3 regions of the Arthrobacter sp. CAN_A6 genome follow, and region 3 is predicted to be linked to each of the others. Evidence: riboswitches for the same ligand, from Rfam matches in the RefSeq annotation. Region 3 holds a riboswitch; each other region holds the start of a gene.
The links. A riboswitch is a leader RNA that binds a small molecule or an ion and turns the genes downstream of it on or off. The one in region 3 is predicted to bind S-adenosylmethionine.

Region 1: another riboswitch for S-adenosylmethionine. It lies ahead of IWX75_RS08965 (bifunctional o-acetylhomoserine/o-acetylserine sulfhydrylase); the one in region 3 lies ahead of IWX75_RS06830 (LLM class flavin-dependent oxidoreductase).
Region 2: another riboswitch for S-adenosylmethionine. It lies ahead of IWX75_RS07675 (ABC transporter substrate-binding protein); the one in region 3 lies ahead of IWX75_RS06830 (LLM class flavin-dependent oxidoreductase).

Annotation. Positions count from the first base shown of each region.
Region 1 covers NZ_JADOUV010000004.1:134,515-140,281, reverse strand. Annotated here, with positions in the region: gene IWX75_RS08980 (SGNH/GDSL hydrolase family protein) at 1-2, shown strand, start outside; gene IWX75_RS08975 (hypothetical protein) at 112-354, opposite strand; gene metX (homoserine O-acetyltransferase MetX) at 510-1,649, opposite strand; gene IWX75_RS08965 (bifunctional o-acetylhomoserine/o-acetylserine sulfhydrylase) at 1,658-2,974, opposite strand; SAM riboswitch class IV at 3,036-3,151, opposite strand; gene IWX75_RS08960 (VOC family protein) at 3,271-3,912, shown strand; gene IWX75_RS08955 (DUF1540 domain-containing protein) at 4,000-4,287, opposite strand; gene IWX75_RS08950 (CPBP family intramembrane glutamic endopeptidase) at 4,403-5,221, opposite strand; gene IWX75_RS08945 (amidohydrolase family protein) at 5,226-5,767, opposite strand, start outside.
Region 2 covers NZ_JADOUV010000003.1:309,347-315,113, reverse strand. Annotated here, with positions in the region: gene IWX75_RS07705 (carbohydrate ABC transporter permease) at 1-883, shown strand, start outside; gene IWX75_RS07700 (hypothetical protein) at 952-1,389, shown strand; gene IWX75_RS07695 (hypothetical protein) at 1,396-1,551, opposite strand; gene IWX75_RS07690 (DUF6098 family protein) at 1,707-2,159, shown strand; gene IWX75_RS07685 (hemerythrin domain-containing protein) at 2,221-2,928, opposite strand; gene IWX75_RS07680 (flavin reductase family protein) at 2,995-3,501, opposite strand; SAM riboswitch class IV at 3,563-3,682, opposite strand; SAM riboswitch class IV at 3,828-3,958, shown strand; gene IWX75_RS07675 (ABC transporter substrate-binding protein) at 4,127-5,767, shown strand, end outside.
Region 3 covers NZ_JADOUV010000003.1:121,105-126,871, reverse strand. Annotated here, with positions in the region: gene IWX75_RS06840 (SLC13 family permease) at 1-510, shown strand, start outside; gene IWX75_RS06835 (SDR family oxidoreductase) at 606-1,259, opposite strand; gene IWX75_RS06830 (LLM class flavin-dependent oxidoreductase) at 1,512-2,903, opposite strand; SAM riboswitch class IV at 2,941-3,054, opposite strand; gene IWX75_RS06825 (hypothetical protein) at 3,202-3,756, opposite strand; gene IWX75_RS06820 (LLM class flavin-dependent oxidoreductase) at 4,254-5,357, opposite strand; gene IWX75_RS06815 (glycerophosphodiester phosphodiesterase family protein) at 5,687-5,767, opposite strand, start outside.

The sequences.
Region 1 (5,767 bases), on a different contig from region 3:
AGGAACGGCGGACCGGGAACGGCGGACCCACCGGAGGATGAAAAACGCCGCCGGTCCCTTCCGGGAAGGGACCGGCGGCGCTGGCGGACGGAAGCTGATCGCCCGACCGCGTCAGCCGTTCAGCGACACCTCACCGTTCGCGACGGCGTCGGCGCATTTCCCGAGATCGGGGCCGGGCTTGAAGTCGACGAACTGGGGCTGCAGTTTCTGGAACAGGAATTCGTAGATCTCGTCGCGGCTGCTGCCCTTGAGGGTCTGCGCCGCCTCACGCACCGCTGACTGAAGCGCGCGGTCCGCGTCGAGCAGGATCTTCTGACGTGCTTCTTCGTTCCAACCGATAGTACTGAGTTCCATGAACAGCTCCTTCGACGGCGTTGGACTGCGGTAGAGCCTGCCTGGCATGCATAAACACAGCTGCGCTACATACTAAGCAGGCTTAGCTCCAACCCTAGGCCCGATGTCCGCCAAACCCAACCTTTGCATTCCGGTCCGGTACCCAGGATTCGGTCCTAATCGCTGAAGAACGCCTCCGTCAGCTCCCGGTCGAGTTGATGGATCTGTGTCAGGAATGCATCGTGCCCGATCGGGGACCGGATCGTGTGCACCGGTACGTGTCCCGGAAGTGACTCCGCCAGGACTGCCGACTGCCCGGGGAAATACAGGCGGTCGGTGTCCACCGCTGCGATGAAGAACCGTGCAGTGGCTCCGCTCAGCGCCTGTGCAAGGCTTCCACGGTCCCGCGCGGCATCGTGGCTCATGAGCGCCTCGGTGAGTATCACGTAGCTGTTGGCGTCGAAGCGGTGGACCAGTTTCTCCGCCTGGTGGTCGAGGTAGCTTTCCACCTGGTAGCGTCCGCGCTCCGCGGGGAGCACGCCGCCGAACGGCTGCTCCACGTCCTGGGCGGCCCTCCCGAAACGGTCACCGAGCTCCGCCTCGGACCGGTAGGTAATGTGGGCGATCCGTCGCGCGAGGCCCAGTCCGGCAACAGGAGGGTCCGTCCCGTAGTAGTCGCCTCCCGCGTACGCCGGATCGAGGCGGATCGCCTGGAGCTGCGCCTGGGCGAACGCGATCTGCTCGGCCGAGCTTGCGGCGGTGCAGGCGATGACCGCACACCGTTCCACCCGCTCCGGGTACATCAGTGCCCATTCCAGGGCGCGCGCCCCGCCCATCGATCCTCCCAGGACCGAATGCCAGCGCCGGATCCCCAGGCGGTCCATCAGCAGCGCCTCGGTGCGGACCGAATCCCGGATGGTGACGAACGGGAACCTCGACCCCCACGGCGATCCCTGGGGGTCGAGGCTCGCCGGTCCGGTCGAGCCGTAGCAACCGCCGATCATGTTGATGGACACGACGAAGTACCTGTCCGTGTCCACCGTGCGGCCGGGGCCGACCAGTGAATCCCACCACCCGTCCTCCTCGGACGCCCCTCGGGCGACATGGGAACTGCCGGTCAGTGCATGATGCACCAGCACCGCATTCGTCGCATCCCCGTTGAGGGTGCCCCAGGTCTCGAAGGCCAGCTGCACGTCGGGGAGTTCACCACCGGCGTCAAGCACCACCGGGCCCAGCAACGCAGTTCGAAGCAAGCCGTCGCTCCCCGAAACTGTTCGGGGCAGGCGGGACGACGGCGCAGGAAAATAGGTGGTCACCGGTTTGCCTACGCCCCCTTCGCCGCTCGGAAGCTTGCATCCAGGTCGGCGAGGATGTCCTGGAGGTTCTCGAGTCCCACCGACAGCCGCACGAGCCCGGGACGCACCCCGGCCGTCAGTTGCGCTTCCGCGCCCAGCTGGCTGTGGGTGGTCGACGCCGGGTGGATCACGAGCGAACGGACATCACCCACGTTCGCCACATGGGAGTGGAGCTCGAGACCGTCGACGAACCGTTTGCCGGCCTCGATCCCCCCTTCGATGTCGAACGACACGATGGCACCGGTGCCGCGCGGTCCGTAGGTGCGGCCACGTTCGTACCAGGGGCTCGAGGGCAGCCCCGCATAGGCGACTGATTCGACGTCGTCGTGCTGTTCAAGCCATTCAGCCACGGCCCGGGCGTTCTCGACGTGCCGCTCCATCCGCAGGCTGAGGGTCTCGATGCCCTGGGCGATCAGGAAGGCATTGAAAGGTGACACCGAGGAACCGAGGTCCCGCAACAGCTGGACTCGTGCCTTGAGGATGTAGGCGAGGTTTGCGCCGAGAGCGCTGCCGACTCCGAGGTCCCTGGCGTAGACCAGTCCGTGGTAGCTCTCGTCAGGAGTGTTGAAGCCGGGAAACTTCTCCGGATCCTTGGCGAAGTCGAACTTTCCGGAATCGACGATCACTCCCGCGATGGCGTTACCGTGGCCGCCGAGGTACTTGGTGGCGGAATGGACCACGATGTCGGCGCCCCACTCGATGGGCCGGATGAGGTAGGGCGTGGACAGCGTGTTGTCGACGATCAGTGGGATGCCGTGCTCGTGCGCCACGGCGCTGATGCCTTCGATGTCGAGGACGTCCTGGCGGGGATTCGAGACCACCTCACCGAAGAACAGTTTGGTGTTGGGGCGAACCGCCGCACGCCACTGCTCGAGGTTGTCCGGGTCCTCCACGAAGGTGCAGTCGATGCCGAACTTCTTCAGCGTGTGCCGGAAGAGGTTGAACGTGCCGCCGTAAAGGCTGGGACTCGCGACGATGTGGTCCCCCACCTCCGCGACGTTCAGCACCGCGAACGTCTCGGCTGCCTGTCCCGATGCCAGCAGCAGGGCGCCGGCACCGCCCTCGAGGCTCGCGATGCGGACCTCGACGGCTTCCTGCGTCGGATTGCCGATCCGCGTATAGATCGGGGCAAGCTCGGTCAGCGCGAAACGGTCGGCAGCGCTCTGCGCGCTGGGAAAGACGAATGAGGACGTCTGGTAGATCGGCAGCGCACGCGCCCCCGTGGCGGAGTCGGGTGTCTGCCCGGCGTGGATCTGCCGTGTTTCGAATGACCAATCGTTGGACATGGTGTCCCCTCTCGATGGGGGCCCATTCGCCGTCGCCGGGGAAGACCGGCCAGGGCTTGTCGGCCCGCGCTTGCGCAGCACCCGTGCGGGCTCCGCCTGGTCTTCACCCGGGGCACCCCACCGCGGTTGGAGGGTTGCCGGCCAGCGAGCCGGGGCTTTCCGCTGGCACTCATGACCTGCAGTCAATGAAAGCCCAAACCGGCGGTGCAGGCAACTCCGGAAGGCCCGAGATGACGCCCCGTGAAGTAAGGGCGGCCTAAGTCGAGACGCCCATCACAAAGTGCCAAAATGTAGCCATGCGCCTGGATCACGTCTCTTACGCCTGCGAACCCGATGGACTGGCTGCCACCGCCGAGCGGATTGCAACCGCCCTCGGCATGGAACCCGTGAAGGGCGGTGTGCACCCCCGCTTCGGCACACGGAACATGATTTTTCCCCTGGTCAACGGGCAGTACCTGGAAGTTGTCGAGGTGCTCTCGCACCCAGCGTCCGACAAGGCACCCTTCGGGCAGGCCGTGCGCGCGCGCTCCGAGGCCGGTGGAGGCTGGATGGGCTGGTGCGTCGCAGTCGAGAACCTCGAACCCTTCGAGGAGCGCCTCGGCCGCAGTGCGGTTCCGGGCAACCGGAAATTCCCGGATGGCCAGGAACTCTCGTGGCAGCAGATCGGCATCAAGGGTCTGATCGCCGATCCGCAGGTCCCCTACCTCCTGCGATGGGATGACGGGCTCGAAGCCCTGCATCCGTCACAGGCCCGCCCCGCCACGGTGAAACTCGACTGCCTCACGATCGCCGGTTCCTCGGAGCGCGTCACCGAATGGCTCGGCACGCAGGTCGAGGAAACGCTCGACGGCGTCGACGTCCACTGGGTGGCGCCCAACGGAACCCCAGGAATCATGTCGGTGACGTTCGAGACCGCGAACGGCCGCGTGGAGATCTAACGCTACCGACGCTCAAAATTTCGGGCAGGGAGCAGGAGCCGGACTGGAACCAGTGCGGCTCCTGCTCTCTTCGGCCGAAATGCCGACCTAGGCGTGTGTATAGGTGAGGCAGTCAGCGTCCTCGGCACCGGGGCCGACCTTGACGGCGGACGCCGTGCACATGAGGTCGTGGTTGTAGTTGCACTCCGCCCGCTGGCAAGCTCCCACCTGTGCGAGCATCTTCGGCAGGCCACCACTGACCGAGGTGTCGATGAACGTGGCGCACGACGCGTGGTCGGTGCTCCCGGAGACGGTGATGGCGATCGCCGTACAGCCGTCATGGTTGAACGAACAATTCCCGACGCTGCATTCTGAGACGTTCGTGATGACTGTCATTGTTCCTCCTTGGCGGCCTGTGGATGAGCCGCGACTCCTTCAAATTAGCACCGAACTTCGCGGTAATTTAGTCACATTTTCGTGGCCCAAAGGAGTCGGGAGAACCCTGCCGCTCTCAGCCGCCGATGCCGATCGCCGGACCGATCAGCGCAAACCCCACGAAGCCGGTGATGTCGATTGCTGCGTGGGCAATGACGAGTGGCATCACCCTGCGCCGTTTCGCGTAGACGTAGCCGAACAACAGCCCCATCAGGACGTTACCGATGAACGGTCCGAAACCCTGGTACAGGTGATAGCTTCCCCGGATCAGTGCGCTGGTGACGATGATGACCGGCACCGACCACCGGAGCTCGCCGAACCGCTCGAACAGGTACCCCACCACGATGACCTCCTCGAGCACTGCATGGCGGAGGGCCGAAAGGATCAGGACGGGCACGGTCCACCAGTACGCGTCGAGGGCAGCCGGGACGATCGCTGTCGTCAGCCCCAGCGCACGGCCGCCGGCATAGACGCCCAGCGTGCCGACCCCGATGACGGCGGCCAGCCCCAGGCCCAGCCCGAAATCGGTGCCGGGTTTCGCGAAGGTGAAACCGAGACGGCGGAACGCCGAGACGCCGGGCCCGCTCAGCAGGAACAACACGAGCGCCACCGGCACGAGCGCGAAGAAGATACTGAGCAGCTGATACGTGAGGTCGAAATACTGGCGGTCGTTGAGGACGGGGTTGAGGGTGGTGGTCTGACCGGACAGCGGGCCCCGGGTCAGTTTCTCCAGCAGGTTCACCGCCGCGTACACCCCGGACTGGCCGAGCGACAGGCCGAGCACGACGAGGATCTCGGCCTTGATACGCCGCGCCGGCTGCGGAGATCCGCTCTCCTCCACAGTGCCGGGGGCGTTGCTGGGGGTGTCTCGGGGGGCGGGGAGCGGCGCAGGCATGCGGCTATCCTTCCAGTGGTTCCTGCGGATTCCCAACGGCCCCCCGGCGCACCGCCTGCCGGTCGACCCGGCGTCCGGCCTTCCAGACCGCTCCGGAGAGCGGCATGCCCGGCCGGTAGGCCAGATGCGTGGCCGACGGCGCGTCGAGGAGCTGGACGTCCGCGCGGTGTCCGACGGCGACCGAACCGACCGCGCGGGCGCCGTCGAGGTCCTGTCCGGACTCCCGGCGGAGGGCCAGCGCTCCCCCGTAGGTGGCTGCCCGCACCGCCTCGTGAACACTGAGCCCCATCTGGAGGACGGCGGTGGTGATGCAGAACGCCATGGAACTGGTGAAGGACGAGCCCGGATTGCAGTTGCTGGCGAGCGCCACCGGCACCCCGGCGTCGAGCAGTGCCCGTGCCGGGGCGAGCGGCTGGCGGGTCGAGAGGTCGCATGCCGGCAGGCAGGTGGCGACGGTTCCCCGGCGGGTTCCGGATGTCGCTTCCCAGGCAGCCCAGGACCCGGCGAGCGCGTCGATGTCCGCGGGGACCAGGTGGTTCACGTGGT
Region 2 (5,767 bases), 190 kb from region 3:
CGGCACCCAGGCTCGCAACGACGACGCCGCCGGCCCCGTCGTCCAGCGCGTCCGACACGTCTCACCCGCGGCACGTGCCGCGAACGCGGCACGACTGGGAACCGCCGTCGTCGTCGGACTGGTGATGATGTTCCCGCTGTACTGGATGATCACGCTCGCGTTCTCACCGAACGTCGATGTCTTCAGCCGGGAACTGAACCTGTGGCCCTCGTCCTGGACCCTCGACAACTTCCGGCGCATCTTCACGAGCTTCCCCACCGCTCTCTGGTTCGGTAACTCCGTGGCCATCACGTCGATCGTTACCCTCCTCACCGTCACGGTGAACCTGCTGGCCGGGTATGCCTTCGCGAAGCTCACCTTCCGCGGCAAGGGCGTCATCTTCCTGCTGGTCCTGAGTACCATGATGATTCCCGTCCAGGTGCTGATGGTGGCGCAGTTCCGGCTGGTCACGGAACTGGGGATCTATGGGACGTTCTGGGCCGTGATCCTGCCGTCGGCGGCGTCGGCCTTCGGAATCTTCCTGGCCCGCCAGTTCATCATCGCGATACCGGATGAACTCATGGAAGCTGCAAAGATGGACGGCGCCGGCAACGTCCGGATCTTTCTCCAGATCGTCCTTCCGCTCTGCAAACCCCTGATCGCGGTGCTGGTGCTGCTGACGGTGATGTACCAGTGGAACGATTTCGCCTGGCCGCTGATCGCGCTGAAGGACAGCGAGCTTTTCACCCTGCCGATCGGGCTGATCTTCCTGCGGGGCCAGTACGGGGCGGACTACGGGGCCATCATGGCCCTTGCCCTGATTTCGATCCTGCCCATCGTGCTGATGTTCCTGATGTTCCAGAAGTACTTCGTTCAGGGCCTCGCCCGCAGTGGTATCCGCTGAAGTCCTCAGGAGGGCAGCGGCGCAGCCTTCACGGAACCGCAGTGCCCACCGAATAGGATGGGAGACCCATGGAACATTTTCGGCTTTTCCGCGCAGCCGCGGGAATCCTGCTGGCCCTGCCGCTGCTGACCGCGTGCGGCGATGCACCGGTCCTGGAAGTCTTCGAACAGGCACAGGCGGATCAGGACATCGTCACCATCCAACGGGATCTCGAGGGGATCGACCTCTCCTCCACCCGCTTCCTTGCCGACCGCGACGGCATCGAATATTTCGTGGCGGCACCCACGGATTCCGACGGGCGTACTGCGTGCCTCCTGGTGGAGGAGGGCATCGGGGTGGCACTCGAGTGCGGCCCGATCACTTCGGGTGAGCCCGGCGTGATCATCCGTGACAGCAGGGCCACGGTGGTGCTGCTCCCCGACGAGTACAACCGCGATTCCCTCGACGCCGAGGGCTACCGGCTGCTGCACCCGAACCTGGCGATCCGGGAACTCCCCGAAGTCTGAGTGCGCCTACGCCTGGATCTGCGGTTCGGCGACTATCACCCGGTGGTTCCCCTCGCACTGGAAGACGCCAAGGGTCCCTTCGGGAACGGGCCCCTCGGCGGGCCACTGGCTTTCATCCAACTCCTGCAGCGGCTTTCCGCAGGACGGGCAGGATGCTTCCATGGTTTACCTCCTCGTTGAACGCACGTCTTCCCTCAATTAGACCTTGCTCACCGATGGAGGAACAGGAATATCTCACGTCGCACAGCAGCAGTAAAGAGCCGGTTCACCGATCCCTGCTGTTGAGCCCGGGGACGACCCTTCCTAGGCTTGGCCACATGGAATCCGCCACCGCACCGCGCAAAGCAGAATCCGGGGAGCTCACCCTCTCCAGCCTGGCTGAACTCGCGGATCTCGTGCCGTCCGTCGACTACCTCTACCTGCGGTACTCCAAGGGCTTCGAAGCCGACAGGGATTCCAGCAGTCTCGACGCCGAGAGTGGGCTGACGCTGCCGGGATTGTCCGTCAACCCCCTCACACCGGAGTCGTGGTGGACCCGGCCGCTCAAGGACTGGCTTGCACGCCAGATCTGCCAGTACGAGCACCTTGCGGAGGACGAGGACCGCTATGCATGGGTACTCACCGGGGCGTGCGTGGGCCGGGGCCCGGACTGCGAGCCGCTGCTCGTCGACGTCCGCCCGCTCGGCCGGCTCGATCCGGAGGTGCTGCAGGAAGCCAAGCGGGTCTACGAGGAACACTTCGATGCCGGCGAACGGCCGTCGCAGGACTGAACCGGATGCGGCGAGCACCGGCTAGGAACCGAACCGCCAGGCCCGAGCCGGGATCGAGCGTTCAGCGGCGAGCCCGGCGGGTGAGCGCGCGGAACACCAGCTCTCCCGCCACAACTCCTTCGGCCGCGACAACGACAACGCCCGCGAGGGGAGGCCGGCGTCGTCTGCTCCCGTCGGACCGTCGGCCTCCCCTGCTCGTGCTCGGGTCCTCTCCGTGTGTCAGGAGCGGGAGGTGCTCGATCGAATGGGCGACCCGAGCCAGCAGGGTGCTCGTGCGGTGAAGAACCGGTGGAACGGCTTTCGGCCTCTGCAGTATTGCGGTGTCGACCGCGTCGCGGATGCGGTCGATGAGGGACAGCGGAACCGCCGCGACGGCGTTGCCTGGCGGCCGCCGCGCCACGTCCTCCCCCAGCACCTCGACCAGCCGGTCGAGCACGCGTTCCCGCTCCGGGTCCCCCTCCTCGAGGGTTTCGAGCCGCGTCACCAGTTCATTGACCTCCTGGTGCTCCTGCTCCACCTTAAGGGTGAGTTGTTCGCCGTCGGGCAGGACCCGCCGCACCACGGCCCAGAGCACCGCCTCCTCGGCGAAGGCGTGGGGGAACACCAGCCGGTAGATGCGCCGCAGCACATCGCCCTGCTCGGCTCCGCTCGATCCCTCCAGTTCCTTCAGCAAGGCGTTGAGCTTGACGTGGTCGTTCTTCTGCCGGACCAGGACGCTCGTGGGGCCACCCAGTTCGGCGACGGTCTGCTTGGCGACTGACTGGTACATGGGCGTCCTTTCGGAGAGTGTTTCCGGTATCAGTACCCGGGAGGCCCCGATTCGAAACATTTCCCGCTATACCAGCGACGGCTCCGGCAGCCGGTGGAATTCGGAGGCGTGGAACACGAGCGGCGCAGAGTCCTTGTCCTCGAACTGCAGGCCGTGCACCCGGAGGAGCACCACCTGGTGGTCCCCGGCGGGATATTCGGCCTCGACCGAGCAGTCCAGCCACAGCACGGCGTCGGAGAGCAGAACGGCGCCGGCGGGTGTGTCTTCGATGTCGAGTGCTGCGAACCGGTCGGCTGACTTCGACGCGATCTGCAGGCAGGCATCCTTCTGCCCGGAGGCCAGGACCGAAACACCGATACGGGGTTGCTTTCGCAGCTCCGGCCAGGTGCGCGAGGTGTTCTGGATGGCGAACATCACCAGTGGCGGATCGAGCGACACCCCCACGGTGAACGAGGAAGCAACAATGCCCTCGGGAACTCCATCCACCCGGGCACAGAGCGCGGCGATCCCTGAGGGAAACCGCCCGAAAGCCTGCCGGAGAACCGCCGGCTCCAAATTGACATCCAACGCCATGCCCACATCCTTCGAAAAAGGCGTCGTCCCGCACACCGAGAAACAGAAGGCAGCGGGGGAAACGCCGTACTTGCCGCTCGGGCGAAAACTGCCCAGCGGCCGAATCATCACCTGGAGCACCCCGCTACGACGAGAGGGTTGCTGTCCAGCCGGCCAGGGCCTGTGGCTGGAACTCTTGATTGCGCCTCCCACGCTAGGGGCACCCGGAGCCCGCCGTCAACGCCGGGCACGACACAGAACGTAAGAAAGCTGCTGCCTGCCCTTTATGACCGTCTGTGACCTGACCCGACTGGACAGCGGAAAAATCCCGCATACAGTGGGGTCAGCTTCAAGAGATGCGGCCGTCAAGCTCCGACTTGGCCGCGCACCAACCCCATGCTTTCCGGGTGGTTCGGATGACGAAGCGGGCTGCGCCCACCGCATCTGTTGCGGCGTCCGGTGCGGTCAAGAGCAACCGGAAGGATGACGCATGATGCGTTCCCACAGCTGTCCACTTCTCACCGCCTGACGCCACCCCGCCTGCGGCACCGGCCCGGCCGGCCGCCGTCGCCACCATCTCCCATTGCGCAGTCCCTGCCGCGATGACCCATGCCCGCTTCCTCGTACAGCGCACAGAAGGAACCCCATGTCCCTGCCTTTTCATGCCCGCTTCCGGGTTCGTCGCACCCTGACCCGCGGCGCAACCCTCGCCGTCGTCGCCGGTCTGCTCGCGTCCTGCGCTTCCCCTGCCGGGACGCAGACCGTGCCCGCTGACGCCACGCCCGTGGACGGCGGGGTCCTCAATGTCTCGATCTCCGCCGAGCCCGGCTGCCTCGACGGCCACGGCATCTCGGCCACGCAGCAGCAGTTCCTGGGCCGGCTGATCTACGACAACGTGGTCACGCTCGACGACGACGGCGAGATCGCCCCCTATCTCGCCGAGTCCTGGGACATCTCCGAGGACGGCAGGACGTACACGTTCCACCTCAAAAAGGACGTGACGTTCAGCGACGGGTCGCCGTGGAACGCGACCGTGTTCCAGCAAAACCTCGAGCACATGCGGGATCCTGCCACGAAGTCGCCGCTGGCCGCTGCCTACATCGCGCCCTACGTCGATGGAACGGTGATCGACGACTACACCTTCGAAGCGCACCTCGAGTACGCCTACACCCCCTTCCTCTACACGCTCGCGCAGTCCTGGCTGGGCATGAACTCGGGCAAGGCCATCACCGAGTCACCGGAAACCCTGTGCCAGAACCCGGTGGGATCCGGGCCCTACGTCCTCGAGGCCTACCAGCCGGGACAGAGCATCAGCTACGCCAAGCGGGAGGGATACGGCTGGGCTCCCGACTGGCTCGGCGGGACCGGCGAGGCCCATCTGGACGGCGTCGAGGTCACCGTGGTCGCAGAGCCCGTGATCCGCTACCAGTCCCTCGTGTCAGGCCAGTACGGGCTGACGGAGAACCTCGCGCCGCAGAACGCGGCCGCGGTGCAGGCGGACCCGGCGTTCACCTACGAGAACCTGCCGCGCACCGGCAGTCCGTACGTGCTCGGCTTCAACCTGAACCGGGAGCCCTTCAGCGACCCGGCCGTCCGGGAAGCCTTCGCCGCCGCCGTGGACACCGGGGCGGTCACGGAAAGCCTCGGCTTCGGCACCTACACCCCTATCGACTCGTACCTTTCGAAGGAGAGCAAGTACTACGACCCCTCGGTGGAAGGCACACTGACCCACGATCCCGAGCGCGCAGACCAACTGCTCGACGACGCCGGCTGGGACTCCCGCGATGCCGAGGGCTTCCGCACGAAGGACGGCGAGCGGCTGACCGTCGAAGTTCCCACAGTGGAAGCCTCGGCTCCCAGTCCCCTCCTCGTCCAGCTGCAGGGTGAGGTCCGGAAGGTAGGGATCGAGCTGGAGATCATCCAGCTTCCCCAGGCACAGCTCACGGAACTGAGGTACGCCGGAGACTACGACGCCCTGGCGGGGGTGTGGCACACCAACACCACGGACGTCCTGTTCATCCGGTACCACTCCTCGGAGATCACCGGCGAGCGCATCGGCCAGAATTCCTCCTACGTGAACGACCCGGAACTGGATGAGATCCTGCTGCGGGCTCGCGGCGCGGCCGATGGCCCTGACGCAGCGGAGGCCTACTCGCAGGCACAGCACCGGCTCACCGATCTGGTGCCGGGGCTGCCCCTCTACGAGAATCCGAGCCAGTTCGCCTACTCGAACTCGGTGCAGGGCGTAGCGACGGACACGTCCCACCCCGTTCCCGTCCTCACCTAC
Region 3 (5,767 bases):
TCACTGGTGATCGCCCTGGCCCTGATCTTCGTGGATTCCTCCGTTCAGAAGCCAGCGGTCGAGAGCATGCCGTGGTCCGCGATCATCCTCGTCACCGGCATCGTCACCTATGTGGGCATGCTGGAGGAGATGGGTGCGCTGGAGGAACTGCAGGCAGGCATCGAAAGCCTCGGCAACAGCTCCGTTGCGGCGCTGATCACCGGTTACGTCGTCGCCATCGTGTCGGCGTTCGCCTCCACCACCGGCACCCTCGGAGTCGTCAGTCCGATCGTGACCCCCCTCGCCATGGACCCGCTGCTGACTCCGATCGGAGTCGTCACGGCCATCGCCATCAGCTCCTCCGTCGTGGATGTGAGCCCGATGTCCACCAGCGGCGCCCTGCTCATGGCCAGCGCCCAGCCCAAGGACGAACGCCTTTTCTTCCGGGCGCTGCTCCTCTGGGCTATCGCGATGATCGCCGTCGTGCCGCTGCTCGTCTGGTTCGTCTTCGTCCAGCTCGGTCTCGGCTGAGCGATCGACCGATCGGTCGACTGATCGACGAAAGGAGGGCACCCGAGTTCATCCGGGTGCCCTCCTTCGGAAGGGGCGCATCTGGTCGTTCGGGACTAGAGTGCCGTTTCGATGGCCTCGGCAATCGGCGTCTCGCCGCTGTTGAACTGGAGGGTCTTGTCCACGGTGCCGAGATTTCCGAGCACGACGGCGGCAACGAGCGCCACGTCCTCGCGGGACACCGAGTCCTGCTGGGGCTTGTCCGACACCTCGATCTTGCCGGTTCCCGGATCCGTGGTCAGTGCACCCGGTCCGAGGATGGTCCATGCAAGCTTCGATTCGCGTAGGTGCTCGTCAGCCGCCGCCTTGGCCTCGGCATAGTGGAAGAACCCGGTGTCCTCGGGAACACCGTGATCCTTGCCGGCGCCGAGGTAAGACACCATGACGTACCTGCCCACGCTGGCTTCCTCGGCGGCATCCATGGAGCGGATCGCGGCATCGCGGTCCACGGCATAGGTGGCCTCGGGGCTGCTGCCACCGGCACCGGCTGACCAGACCACGGCATCGTGCCCACGGAACACGTCGGCCATCTCACTCACCGACAACGTCGACACGTCGGCGACCACCGGCGTCGCGCCTGCTGTCCCGACCTCGGACGAGTGGTCCGGATTCCGGAAGATCGAGCTGACCTGGTGGCCCTGGCCGGTGAGGATCTTCGTGAGGTGCAGGGCCACTTTTCCGTGGCCTCCGATAATCGCAACGCGCGACATGTGAACTCCATTCGTTGGCGTGATTCGTTGGCGTGTTGTTTCCGACGCAATCGCCCCGTGGAGAGCGACGCCACGGGTTCCGCGCCTGGCGAAGCCCTATTCCCGCCTTCCGGCAGGACTTCCAGGCAGCATTTTGGCAGCACTTCCAGCAGAAACGGTTGCTGGTCGCCGGGAATTGGGCAGTTCCGGCTGACCGCGTACTCCACCACCCACCAGAAATGGACGACCTACGCCTGACGAACCGCGCGGGCTTCAGCGGCGGGCGTGCTGGAGGCGGAAGCTGCTGCCACGGTGCTCGTCCGGGAGCCGGTCGCCCTTCCCGAACAGCTTGTTCCGCAGGGTGCCCTCCACGTACTCGGTGGGGTAGGCGCCGCGCTTCTGGAGTTCGGGCACCACGTACGTGATGACGTCCTCGAACGAGCCGGGCGTGACCGCATAGGCAAGGTTGAACCCGTCGACGTCGGTTTCTTCCACCCACGACTGCAGCTCATCGGCGATCTGCGCGCCTGAACCGACCACGCGCGGGCCGAGCCCGCCGATCCCCGCCCACTCGGCGATGTCGCGCACCGTCCAGGGAGCGCCGTCGTCGTTCACTTTCTGGAAATTCGCGACGGCGGAGTGGATGGCGTTGGACTTCACATTGCCGAGGGGTTCGTCGGGATCGTAGACGGACAGGTCGATCCCGAGCCAGCCGGACACGAGCACGAGGGCGCCCTCGTAGCTGACGTACTTCTTGTAGTCCTCGTGCTTGGCGTGGGCCTTTTCCTCGGTCTCGTCGGTGATCACCGTGAGCATGGTGTAGATGCGCACCGAGTACCGGTCGCGGCCGGCGGCCTCGGCGGCGTCGCGGATCTTCGTGACGGCGTCCTTAAGGATGGCCTTGGTGGGCGCACCCACGAACACCGCTTCGGCGTTGCCGGCCGAAAAATCGATGCCCCTCGACGACGCCCCCGCCTGGTAGATGACGGGCGTGCGCTGCGGCGACGGCTCGCTGAGGTGGATTCCCGGCACGGTGAAGTATTTGCCGTCGTGCCCGATCTCATGCACTTTCGACGGGTCGGTGAAGATGCCGTTCTCCACATCCCGGACGACGGCGTCGTCCTCCCACGACCCTTCGAGCAGCTTGTAGAGCACTTCGAGGTACTCGTCGGCGTGGTTGTAGCGCTCATCGTGCTCGAGCTGGTCCTCATTGCCCATGTTGCGGGCAGCCGAGGGCAAGTAGCCGGTGACGACATTCCAGCCCACCCGGCCGTTGGTGAGGTGATCGAGCGTCGAGAGCCGGCGCGCGAACGGATACGGATGCTCATAGGCGGTGCCGGCGGTGACGCCGAAGCCGAGGTGCTCGGTCACGAGTGCCATCGCGGACACCAGCAGGAACGGATCATTGACCGGCGTCTGGGTACCCTGGCGCAGGGTGGCTTCGTTGGAGCCGCCGAAGACGTCGTACGTGCCGAGTACGTCGGCGATGAAGAGTCCGTCGAAGAGGCCCTTCTCGAGGGTCCGCGCGAGCTCGGCCCAGTAGCGGAGGTCCTTGTACCGGTGCGACTGGTCGTCCGGGTGGCGCCACAGCCCCGGCGACTGGTGGCCCACGCAGTTCATGTCGAAGGCGTTGAAGCGGATCTGGCGTGGCGCGTTTGCGGGCATTGCACTCCTCGGATGACCGGGCACCGCCGTTGAGGAAGCGCCGTACTTGCCCGCGCGCATACCGCCGGGCCGAATCCTCACCTGGGGCACCCCACTACAGCGAGAGGGTTGCCGTCCAACGAACCAGGGTTTTGCGTTGGAACTCTTGATTCTTGGTTCCGACCCTAGACGACGCACGACGGCGGCGTCGAGGCGGCAGTGTCATACGGGGACATCTGCACAACGGCGGCGGACCCTGGGATCGTGCGCCCGAAAGGGATTCCCACCTTTCGTGCGCACGATCCGTTTCAGTCCTCGATCAGTGCGTGTCCTCCTTTGGGCAGCTGATGCTCGGATTCCACTGCGCAAAGACTCCTGCCGGGTTATGCTTCCAGACCCATGCGTGGAGGGTGTGCTTGTACGGCGCCTTCGAATCCGCCGCTTCCGAATCGAAGGTGACTCCTCCGAGGACCGGTGCCTTCTTCGCTGTGGAAAGGAACTCCACCGCAACGAGGCGATAGTACTCGTGGTTGCCGTACTTCACCGGCATGTAGACCAGTGCTTCCGGTTTCGAGGCGTCGGTCTTCTTGTCGATCAGCTTGCTCTTCGCGTAGTGCACACCCATCGCGCCCACCCCGGGCAACTCGATGCAATCGGTGACGCGCTCGTAGCCGTCCTTGATGGCCCGATCCAGCCAGTTATAACGCGCGGTGGACCGAACGATCTCATACACCACTTCCTGGCTCGACGCGTGGTCCGATGAGCCTGAATTGCCCGATGATCCCCCATGGGCGAAGGCTGCGCTCGGCGTGAGTCCCGCAGCGAAGACCGCCGTGAACACCATCGCCGTTATTTTGGTTCTTGCTTTGTTCATTTCCTGCTCCAACCCCGAATGACGAATACTCCTAGCGGGATGAAGGCGCCGCAGCCAGGACCGAGGGGTCCTGCCAGCACGTCGAGGGTTTCCGGGAATTGCCGCAGCCTGCGCTGGGCGGCCATCATTCCACGCTGTGTTTGCTACCTCTACCGTTCCTTCGCGCCCTCACTTGGAGGCGCGCTCGTCAACGGCCGGTTGACACTGCAGTCCTCACCCTCTGGGGCTGCACGGTTGGACTCGTCCAGGAGGTCGACGTGGCGATCGGAGGACGCTCCCACGTGGTGGGGGCTTCAGGGTAGGCCTCCGCCAAGAGAGAGGTCAATAGGTAGTCCGACCCTCCTGTGCAGTAGCGGCGACGCCACTGCAGGAGACGCGAACTTTGTTCCCTGCCTCGAGTACCGGGTGTGCCGGAGGGTGAAGAACCCCCGGCGACCCGCCGGTGAACCGGGTTCCACCTGCCGCACGCCCCAGCACGTCCGCGGCCGGCGGCGGCATCAGGCGCTGACAGGCTTCTCGTTGTCGAGCAGCTGCCGCGCGGCTTTGCGGTTCTCATGGGTGGGGCCGTCGGGTACATGTGCCGGACGGCGGGAATCGAGCTCACGCCGAAGCTCGGGGAGAACGAATTCTCCGAACAGGTCCAGCTGCTCAAGGACGGTCTTGAGGGGCAGACCCGCATGGTCGATGAGGAAAAGCTGCCGCTGGTAATCGCCGAAGTACTCCTGGAACGTCAGGGTCTTCTCGAGGACCTCCTGGGGACTACCGACACTCAGCGGGGTTTGCGCGGTGAAGTCCTCCATCGACGGTCCGTGTCCGTAGACCGGGGCGTTGTCGAAGTACGGCCGGAATTCGTTCACAGCGTCCTGCGAGTTCTTCCGCAGAAAGAACTGGCCACCCAGACCCACGATCGCCTGATCCGCCCTGCCGTGCCCGTAGTGCTCGTAGCGCTCGCGGTAGAGGGCAATGAGCTGCATGTAGTGCTCCTTCGGCCAGAAGATGTTGTTGGCGAAGAAACCGTCACCGAAGTAGGCCGCGATCTCGGCCACCTGCGGCGTACGGATCGAGCCATGCCAGACGAAGGGCGCCACGCCGTCGAGCGGCCGAGGGGTAGCGGTGAAGTTCTGCAGCGGCGTGCGGTGCTTGCCCTGCCAGTTGACGACGTCGTTGTCCCACAGTTGCCGGAGCAGGTTGTAGTTCTCCACTGTCAGGTCCACGCTGTCCTGCATGTTCTTGCCGAACCACGGGTAGACAGGGGCAGTGTTTCCCCGACCGAGGACGAGGTCCACGCGGCCATCGGCCAGATGCTGCAGAGTGGCGAAGTCTTCGGCGATCTTCACCGGGTCATTGGTGGTGATCAGCGTGGTGGCGGTGGAAAGGATGATCCGCTCCGTCTGCGCAGCGATGTAGCCGAGGAGGGTGGTCGGGGAGCTGGCGTAGAACGGCGGGTTGTGGTGCTCCCCCGTCGCGTAGACGTCCATGCCGATCTCCTCGACCTTTTTGGCGATGGCGACAGCCGCTCGAATGCGCTCATGCTCAGTGGGGATACGACCAGTGACCGGATCCCTGGTGATGTCGCTGACTGAGAATACGCCGATCTGCATGAGTGCCTCCATCGTTGATTACATGCTTTTGCATCTAATCCTGTAACAGCGCGCAGGCGGAAGTCATTCCCGCAGTCATGCTGCACCAGCCCATCGCCCCCGCCTGGCTCCCGGCCCGAGTGGGCGTGAGCGATGCCGTCAGCTTCGAGTACTTCGGGCGGCGGGTTCCCGCCACAGTCACGGCCGAACCGCTGGTGGACCCGGGCATGACCCGGCTCCGCGGGCAGGCTGCGCCTGTTCCGGCGGCCGGATGCACGGGCAGCTGGTTGCTGAACGGGCCCGGACGGCTTGTCTACTGCTTGGCGAAGACGTCCGGGCGGGCTTTTTCGCTAGTTGGCGAAGACGTCCTGCAGCTTGTCCTGGGGGGCCCAGAGTGCCACGGCGTCGCCGCCGTTGTTCAGTACGGAGGC